2 regions of the Spectribacter hydrogenoxidans genome follow, and region 2 is predicted to be linked to the other one. Evidence: riboswitches for the same ligand, from Rfam matches in the RefSeq annotation. Region 2 holds a riboswitch; the other holds the start of a gene.
The links. Region 2 has a riboswitch for S-adenosylmethionine ahead of metK (methionine adenosyltransferase). Riboswitches for the same ligand answer to the same signal wherever they lie in the genome.
Positions count from the first base shown of each region.

Region 1: another riboswitch for S-adenosylmethionine. It lies ahead of RM532_RS11160 (O-succinylhomoserine sulfhydrylase); the one in region 2 lies ahead of metK (methionine adenosyltransferase).

Region 1 is NZ_JAVRIB010000011.1:27,902-32,315, forward strand. It holds gene RM532_RS11150 (CvpA family protein) at 1-188, shown strand, start outside; gene purF (amidophosphoribosyltransferase) at 191-1,702, shown strand; SAM riboswitch at 1,753-1,829, shown strand; gene RM532_RS11160 (O-succinylhomoserine sulfhydrylase) at 1,888-3,078, shown strand; gene RM532_RS11165 (ferritin-like domain-containing protein) at 3,105-3,869, shown strand; gene RM532_RS11170 (UDP-2,3-diacylglucosamine diphosphatase) at 3,873-4,414, opposite strand, start outside.
Region 2 is NZ_JAVRIB010000015.1:10,291-14,704, reverse strand. It holds gene RM532_RS13195 (hypothetical protein) at 1-722, opposite strand, end outside; gene RM532_RS13190 (hypothetical protein) at 923-1,375, opposite strand; gene RM532_RS13185 (hypothetical protein) at 1,544-2,020, shown strand; SAM riboswitch at 2,077-2,153, shown strand; gene metK (methionine adenosyltransferase) at 2,319-3,605, shown strand; gene RM532_RS13175 (hypothetical protein) at 3,608-4,000, opposite strand; gene brxL (protease Lon-related BREX system protein BrxL) at 4,155-4,414, opposite strand, start outside.

The DNA of each region.
Region 1 (4,414 bases), on a different contig from region 2:
TCATTGCCGGGCTCACGCCGGTGCCCCGGGACGACTGGTGGGATCAGTCGCTGTTCGTCGGGCATCTGGAGCGGGGCGCCGTCTGGCTGCGGGACTGGCTGCCGGAAGAACTGGCCTCGGAAATCCGCTTCGACCCGCCGGTGCCTACTGACACGGCGCCAACCAACGATACGGGAGACAACGCCTGACCATGTGTGGAATTGCCGGAATGGTCGCCCAGGGGCCGGTCAATCAGGACATCTACGATGCACTGACCGTCCTGCAGCACCGCGGGCAGGACGCCGCCGGCATCATCACCACGCAGGATGGGCGTCTGCACCTGCGCAAGGACAATGGACTGGTGCGGGATGTCTTCCGTACCGAGCACATGGTGCGCCTTCAGGGCAACGCTGGGGTCGGGCATGTGCGCTATCCCACGGCGGGGGTGGAATCCTCGGCCGAGGCCCAGCCGTTCTACGTGAACACGCCCTACGGCATTTGCCTGTCGCACAATGGCAATCTTACCAATGCCGGCGAGCTCAGCGAGGCATTGTTCCGCGCCGATCGCCGCCATCTGAATACCGATTCGGATAGCGAAATCCTGCTCAATGCGTTCGCCCACGAGCTGATGCTGCGCGGTGGGCTGACGCTCAACGAAAACGATGTGTTCGAGTCGGTGGCAGCCCTGCATCGCCGCTGTCGCGGGGCCTATGCGGCGGTGGCCATGATCACCGGCTACGGGCTGGTGGCATTCCGTGATCCGAACGGCATCCGGCCGGTGGTCTACGGCAAGCGTACCGGGCCGGCGGGTACCGATTACATGGTGGCCTCGGAAAGTGTCGCGCTTGATGCGCTGGGGTTCGAACTGATTGGTGACATCCAGCCGGGCGAGGCGGTGGTGATCACGCTCGACGGCCAGCTTCATGTACGCCAGTGCGCGGAAAAGCCGGTGGTGTCGCCCTGTATCTTCGAATACGTCTATCTGGCGCGGCCGGACTCGGTTATCGACAATGTTTACGTGTACAAGTCGCGGCTGCGCATGGGCACCTACCTGGCCGACAAGATAAAGCGGGAATGGGCTGACCACGATATCGATGTGGTGATCCCGATACCCTCGACCTCACGCACGGCGGCGGTGGAACTGGCGGCCCAGCTGGACGTGAAGTACCGCGAGGGCTTCATCAAGAATCGCTACATCGGCCGCACCTTCATCATGCCGGGGCAGCAGCAGCGCAAGAAATCCGTGCGCCAGAAGCTCAACCCCATCGACCTGGAGTTCGCCGGCAAGAACGTGCTGCTGGTGGACGACTCCATCGTACGCGGCACCACCTCGCAGCAGATCATCCAGATGGCCCGCGAGGCGGGTGCCAACAAGGTGTACTTTGCCTCCGCCGCCCCGCCGGTTCGCTACCCCAACGTCTACGGCATCGATATGCCGTCGGCCAGCGAACTGGTGGCGCATGGCTACGACGAGGACGAAATCTGCCGCATCATCGGCGCCGACCGTCTGATCTACCAGGACATGGACGACCTGCGACGGGCGGTGCAGAAGGGCAATCCGCATATCCAGCGGTTCGAGGATTCGGTATTCACCGGCGATTACGTCACCGCCGATATCAACGATGACTACCTGTCGCAACTGGAGCTGTTCCGCTCCGATTCGGCCAAGGAGCAGCGCCGCAGCGCCCCGGGCGCGGTGATCGAACTGCATAACGCGCGCTGAACCCGACCCGCATCAACTTGACCCGGCTGCCGGGGCAGGGCTAGTCTTTAGCTGCGAAGTGCGCCGATTTGTGACCAGCTTGCGGGCGCGTAATAAATACTGCTAAATCGGGCATGACCCGCTTCGCACGCGGGTTTTTTTGTGCCCGCAAACAATGTCTTATCGTGTTGTAACGGGTGATCGAAATGAATGAGAACGACCAACCCACCTGGGGCACCGCCACCCGCGGCGTGCGGGCCGGCCGCAGCCGCACGCCCGAAGGCGAGCACAGCGAACCCATCTTCGCCACGTCCAGTTTCGTGTTCGATTCGGCCGACCAGGCCGCGGCCCGCTTCGCCGGCGACGAGCCCGGCAACATCTACTCACGCTTCACCAATCCCACCGTCCGCGCCTTCGGCGAACGGCTGGCGGCGATGGAAGGCGGCGAGTGCTGCGTGGCCACGTCGTCGGGCATGTCCGCGATCCTGTCCACCTGCCTCGGGCTGCTGGAGCAGGGCGATCATATCGTGGCTGCCAACACCCTGTTCGGCTCCACCATCAGCCTGTTCAACAACTACCTGGGCAAGCTGGGCATCCGCACCAGTTACGTGGCGACCACGGATGTCGACGCCTGGTGCGATGCGGTTACGCCCGACACGCGGATGCTGTTCGTGGAGACCCCGTCGAATCCGCTCACCGAGGTGGTGGATATCGCCGCGCTGGCGCAGGTCGCCCGTGAGCACGACTGCTGGCTGGTGGTCGACAACTGCTTCTGCACCCCGGCGCTGCAGAAACCGTTCGATTTCGGCGCCGATATCGTCATTCATTCCGCCACCAAGTTCCTGGACGGCCAGGGCCGGGCGCTGGGCGGCGCGGTGATCGGGGACGCCGAGACCGTGGGCGAGAAGGTGTTTGGTTTCCTGCGCACGGCCGGGCCGGCGATGAGCCCGTTCAATGCCTGGATTTTCCACAAGGCGCTGGAAACCCTGGAAGTGCGCATGCGTGCCCACAGCGAGAACGCCCATACGCTGGCGACCTGGCTGGAGGCACAACCGGGCATCACACGGGTGCATTACCCCGGGCTGGCGTCGCATCCCCAGCACGAACTGGCGAGCCGTCAGCAGACCGGCTTCGGGGGTATTGTGGCATTCGAGGTGGCCGGCGGCCGGGCCGGGGTCTGGCAGGTGATCAACGGCACCCGCATGCTGTCGATCACCGCCAATCTTGGCGACACCCGGACCACCATCGTGCATCCGGCCAGCACCACGCATTCGCGGATTTCCGCCGAGGAACGCGCCCGCGCCGGCATCGGCGACGGACTGGTGCGGATTTCGGCCGGCCTGGAGAATGTCGAGGACATCATTGCCGATCTCGAGCCAGGGCTGGCAGCCCTTTGACGCGCGATGACATCCATTCGGCTCTGATGGCCGACGATCCGGTGGACAAGTGCCGCCGGGTCGACGAACTGGCTGTCGGGGATGCCGGTGTGCTGGCAGGCGAGACCGGCGAATCGCCGGTCATCGCCATGCCCGGCCGGCCGTCGCGGCCGCAGCTGGTGCACCCGGCGAAGCTGCCGCGGCGCGGCCTGGGGACGGTCGAGAGCCGCGCCGCGCTGGTTCATGCCATCGCCCATATCGAGTTCAATGCCATCAATCTGGGGCTGGACGCCGCCTGGCGTTTCACCGGCATGCCGGCCGACTTCTACCGCGACTGGCTGCGGGTTGCCGCGGACGAGACGCGGCACTTTCGCTTGCTGAGCGAACGGCTGGGCGAGCTCGGATTCGCCTACGGCGATTTCGACGCCCACAACGGATTGTGGGAAGCCGCAGTAAAAACGGCGCACGACGTACTGGTGCGCATGGCGCTGGTCCCGCGTGTGCTGGAGGCCCGTGGGCTGGATGTCACGCCCGGGATGATCAAGCGCCTCACCGGCGCCGGCGACCGGGAAACGGTGGCCATCCTGGAAATCATCCTGGAAGAGGAGGTGCCGCACGTGGCCATCGGCACCCGCTGGTTTCGGTATTGCTGCGAGCAGCGCGGCGAGGATCCGGACACGCTGTTTCCGCACCTGCTCGAGACCTACATGAACGGCGGGCCGCCCGGCCCGTATAACTTCCCGGACCGGCGGCGGGCCGGGTTTGCCGAGTCCGAGCTCGAGTATCTCCAAGAGCGAAACTCGTCCGCTTAGCGGCTATATCAGGGGATGGCGCTCCCATCCCGAGTTGTCCAGCGTAAGCACCTCACCATGATCCTGTCGCCAGTCGGCCAGCACCAGCCGATGAGCGTTTTCGCCGTCGACCGTGAGCTCATGATCGGCGGGGCGGTGGGTGTGGCCGTGGATCAGTAACCGGGTTTCCCGTTCGGCCATGAAGGCCCGCACTGTTTGCCGGTTGACGTCCATTATCTCCGGATTGCTGCGGCGGCCGCGCAGGCGGCTGCGCCAGCGTGCATAGCGGGCGATCCACTGTCGCTGCCACAGGGGTAGGGCCAGCATCCGGTCGAGCCAGTCGGGGTCGGTATAGCGGGCGCGGAAACGCTGGTGGGCGAGGTCGTCGGTGCACAGGCGGTCCCCGTGCGACAGCACCACCCGACGGCCGTCAAAGTCCAGGGTGGCCGGATCCTCGAGCAGGGTGAGTCCGGCGGCGTCCGCGAACGCGTTGCCCACCGCGAAGTCCCGATTGCCGCGCATGAAGTAAACCGGTACGCCCTGATCGGCCAGCCGGCGGATGCCGG
Region 2 (4,414 bases):
GCGCGCAGCAATTGGTCGAGATGAGCCCCGACACATCCATCAGCAAACTGGCCGCTCGCGATAATGCGAGCGGCCTGAGCCTTGGACACGCCGCGATAATGGTTATTTGCATCCGCTGCAGCGGTAGCCATCTCGCGAATACCGGAGACGAACTCCGGGCTGACGTATACACCCGCCCGATTCGCCGCGATGGCACACACGCCCCATCCAGCAATCAACTCGACCACGGACCAAGCCCAATAGCAACCGGCTAGCTGGTCCTCGGCCGCGGCTTCACTTTCCTCGGACAGCTGCAACGGAAAGTCTGGCCGGGGGACAGGCCATGCGGCCTCTTTCCAGGGTTCCGCGTACCGCTGAAAACCCTCGAAAACGTTGCTCGAGAACTCGAAAGCCTTCGGCAGTCTGAATGACACGCCTCTTGCCGGCGCCGCCGCAGCAGATGCTCGGATTCGTTCCATGGCGCCGTGTTCGACGCCCCGAGCTGCGTTGTAACGGGCCGCCGCCCGGTAGGCCGAGGCTTCATCCCCGAAGTGGCGATCAGCGACGCGCCAGCCACCGCCGACGTTGGCCACAGCCACGGTCAAATGCCAGTCACCCTCGATTGGTGCCGGTGCCCAGCACCACAAGTACCGGCCAAACTCTCGCGTTGCGGCGCGCAAGTGCAGTTTGGGCAGCGTCCAGCAACCACGAGGCTCTTTGCTATCTACTTCCGAGTTTCCCATGTGAGCTTCTCCATTAGTCGATGGGATGGAGTCGCTACGCTGGCTCGGGGCCCGACAGCCGCGATGGCGACGACTCTTGCCGCGTCAGGATCTGTCACGCCGTCGGAAGGGTGGCTCAGGATGGCCGTAAACTGCCAGAGACTCGATGGAATACTAGTTCGTCACCGCTAACACGTGGCTTTCGGCCTTCGAACCGGACGTCATTCCAGCTCAAGTTCCGTTCCCAAGCGTTTTTTATAGCTCGGGTCCCGATAAATCGTCTCACCATCTCTGCTTTCTATACGCCCCTTAGGACGGTAGCCGCCATCCCGCACCCGACGCGTGCCGCCGGCGTCAGGCGCACTGATCTCGCCCACGGGCTGGTAATTGGAGTCACGCACGGTATAGCTGCCGTCGGCCTGCCGGTCCAGCCGGTACTTCGCGCGGTACAGATTGTCGCGGATGATGTAGTCGTCGCCCCGCTGCTGGATATCGCCTTGCCGCTGATAGTTGCTGTCACGGATGGTCCCGGTATCGCGGTCGCCGTACTGGAATTCCGAGAGCGTCCGCATGCGGGGTTCGCCGGTTGCAACGCAACCGCTCAGAAGCACGCCCGCGACTAGCAATGACAGGAGCTGCAATGTGGGTTCTTCCAATCGGTTGATCTGGCTCATGGCATCCGCTCCCGAGACGTCGAGACTAGCCGCTTGGCAATTTTCGCGTCAGGCTGCCCGCTAGACACCGCTCACCCTGCGACGTTTGCTGCGCGCTGTCCATTATTGGCAGATCCATCCGACAGGGCGTGTCGGAAAAGCCCAGAAAACGTCACGGAGAGATCAGATATGGCCACCTCCCTGCCGGAAACATTCGCCTGGTTCGAGGCCCAGCCGTTGAAGGATCGGGAGCGCACGAGAATCTGCCAGTGCGGCACCGAGCAGGTGATTCGTCGGTCCAGAGACCGCAGTCGCATGCGGGCTGCCATGCTCAGCCTGGTGTTCGTCGATCAGTTCCTGCATCAGCATTACGGCAGCCTCCATCCCCGGTTCCGCGAGTGCTACCCCACCCCGCAGCTGGCACACCACGCCTTCCACGGCCACACCTCGCCGAGCTGGCTGGTCTATTCCCAGTACGAATACGATCCGAAGCCGGACTGGTCGCTGATTGCCGCCACCCTTCGCGATTGCCTGGATGACGCCAGAACCTGGCTCGAGGCCGAATCCGGCGAGCCCAAGCCGGACTTTTGGGTGCTCGTGCGATACGAAATCAAGCGCGAGTTCGAGTGGCAGCACCAGGACGATCTGATGGCGGCGTTGTCCTGAACACGGGCCCGTCCAATCTCGGCGACGCATTTGCAGGGCCTCGGTAGCGCTGCTAGTCTTCACATCGCGCCGATTTGAGCTCAGCTTGCGGGCGCGTAACAAATGCCGCTAAAGCGACCTGGAAAGGCCCGCTTTGGCGTATTCGCTGAGCGGGTTTTTTATTGCCCGGGTGCCGGGCAGCCGCCGATTTAAGTACCAACTTGCGGGCGGGATACAAGTACGGCTAAAGCGGCGGTATCCGGTTCACTCCCCGACCGACACCTGCCGGTGTTTCTGTTCGGGGACGAGGAATCGGATCATGACGCAGCGCTATCTCTTCACCTCCGAGTCGGTCTCCGACGGCCACCCCGACAAGCTGGCCGACCGCATCTCGGATACCGTCCTCGACCGCTGTCTGACGCTGGACGCCCACGCGCGGGTCGCCTGCGAAACCCTGCTGGCCGACAACCTCGTGGTGGTGGCCGGCGAATTCGGCTTTCGCGACGAACGGCACTTCGAGCAGCTGCGTGGCGAGCTGGACGGGCTGGTCCGTGGCGTCCTGCGCGAGACCGGCTACAACGACAGCTTTCCCGGCATCGACCCCGACCGCTGCGAGGTGCTCCTGCGGGTGCACGGCCAGTCGGTGGAGATCGCCGGGGCCGTCGTTCACGAGGATGGCGAACTCGGGGCCGGCGATCAGGGCCTGATGTTCGGATACGCCTGTGACGAGACCCCGGAGCTGATGCCATTGGCCATCCGCCTGGCACACCGGATCATGCAGCAGCACAAGCGGCTGCGCGGGGACGGCACCCTGCTCTGGCTGCGCCCGGACGCCAAGGCCCAGGTGACGCTCGGCTATGAGGACGGCCGCCCGGCGACCATTGAAACCGTAGTGGTCTCCACCCAGACCGATGGCACCCTCGATGAGATCGAGCTCCATAACCAGGTCATGCAACAGGTCGTGTCGCCGATCATGCCCAAGGCACTGATGCGCCCCCACTCCCAGTGCCTGGTCAACCCCGGCGGGCGATTCGAGGCCGGCGGCCCCCACGCGGATACCGGGCTGACCGGGCGCAAGATCATCGTGGACACCTATGGCGGGAGCTGTCCGCATGGCGGTGGCGCATTCTCGGGCAAGGACCCGACCAAGGTTGACCGGTCAGCCGCGTATGCGGCGCGATGGGTCGCCAAGACGGTGATGGCCGCGGAGCTGGCGTCGAAGGCCACCGTGCAACTGGCCTATGCGATCGGCCGAGCAGCCCCGGTGTCGGTGCGTGTGGACACTCATGGCACCGCCAGCATTGAGGAGGCGGAGATTGAACAGGCCGTCCATCGGGTCTTCGATCTGTCGCCGGCGGGCATCATCCGGGACCTCGAGCTGACACGACCGATCTATGCGGCGACCGCGGCTTTCGGCCACTTCGGGCGGGAGCTGCCGGAATTCACGTGGGAATCGACGGCCCGGGTCGATGCGCTGCGGGCAGAACTCGGGCTCGGACCCGGCGCGCCGGAAAAGCAACGGCAGCTGTCCCGCTTCATGAAGGAACTGCATGGCGCCGGGCAGGTCAGCGACGAGATGCGCGCCTGGTGGGCGAATCGCTACTGATCCTAGCATGGCGCAGTCACGCCCATCACGGCGGCGGCCGTGTGCCGGGACAGGTCGATGGCGGGAAGGCCCGCCTCGGCCATCGCCCGGCCGAGCTTTTCGACGAGGTCGGGGTTCTGCTCGTCGGGCGACGGCGGTTCGCGCAGAATCCAGCAGACGGCGGGGATGCTGGGGCCGTCGAAGAGTTCGGCGATGACGGCCTCCGGTCCGTAGACATCCAAGCCAGAGTCCCGGTAAAGCTCGCGGATTTCATCGTGGGTGAGCGAGTAAACAACCCCGAATGCATGATCACCGGGCGACCGCACAATAGTGGAGAGGTGACCAATGCAAAGCTGGTGATCCGGTACCGAGGCCAGCCGCGGGTTGCGCGGTTGCACCCCGCGGTCCGTGAGCATGCGCGGGTCGAGATAAAGACCGTAGAAGAGAATATCGGTTAACCGATCACGCGAATCACTCGTATGCATTACTGCTTAACCAGCTTGTCCGCCGAGAAACAGGCTCTCAACAATCCACGTGTTCTGTTGGAAAGGTGAGCTGAGTCCATCAGCTTCAATCAACGCCGAGCGCCTTGAACACGGCATCGACCGGGTCAGAGTAAAAGCTGACCTGAAACTTGGAGAACAATTCGCTGGGCACAGACGCAATATCTTTGGCACTGCTCATTGGTAGCAGCACCTTTTTAGCGCCGGAATCCATGCCAACCTGCAGTACTTCGGCGAGATTTTCCGTTGGAACGATGTTGCCACCTAGGCTCATGTCGCCTAGCACCAACATTTGACTCTGAAGCGGCCGCCCCATCGTGCCCGAGC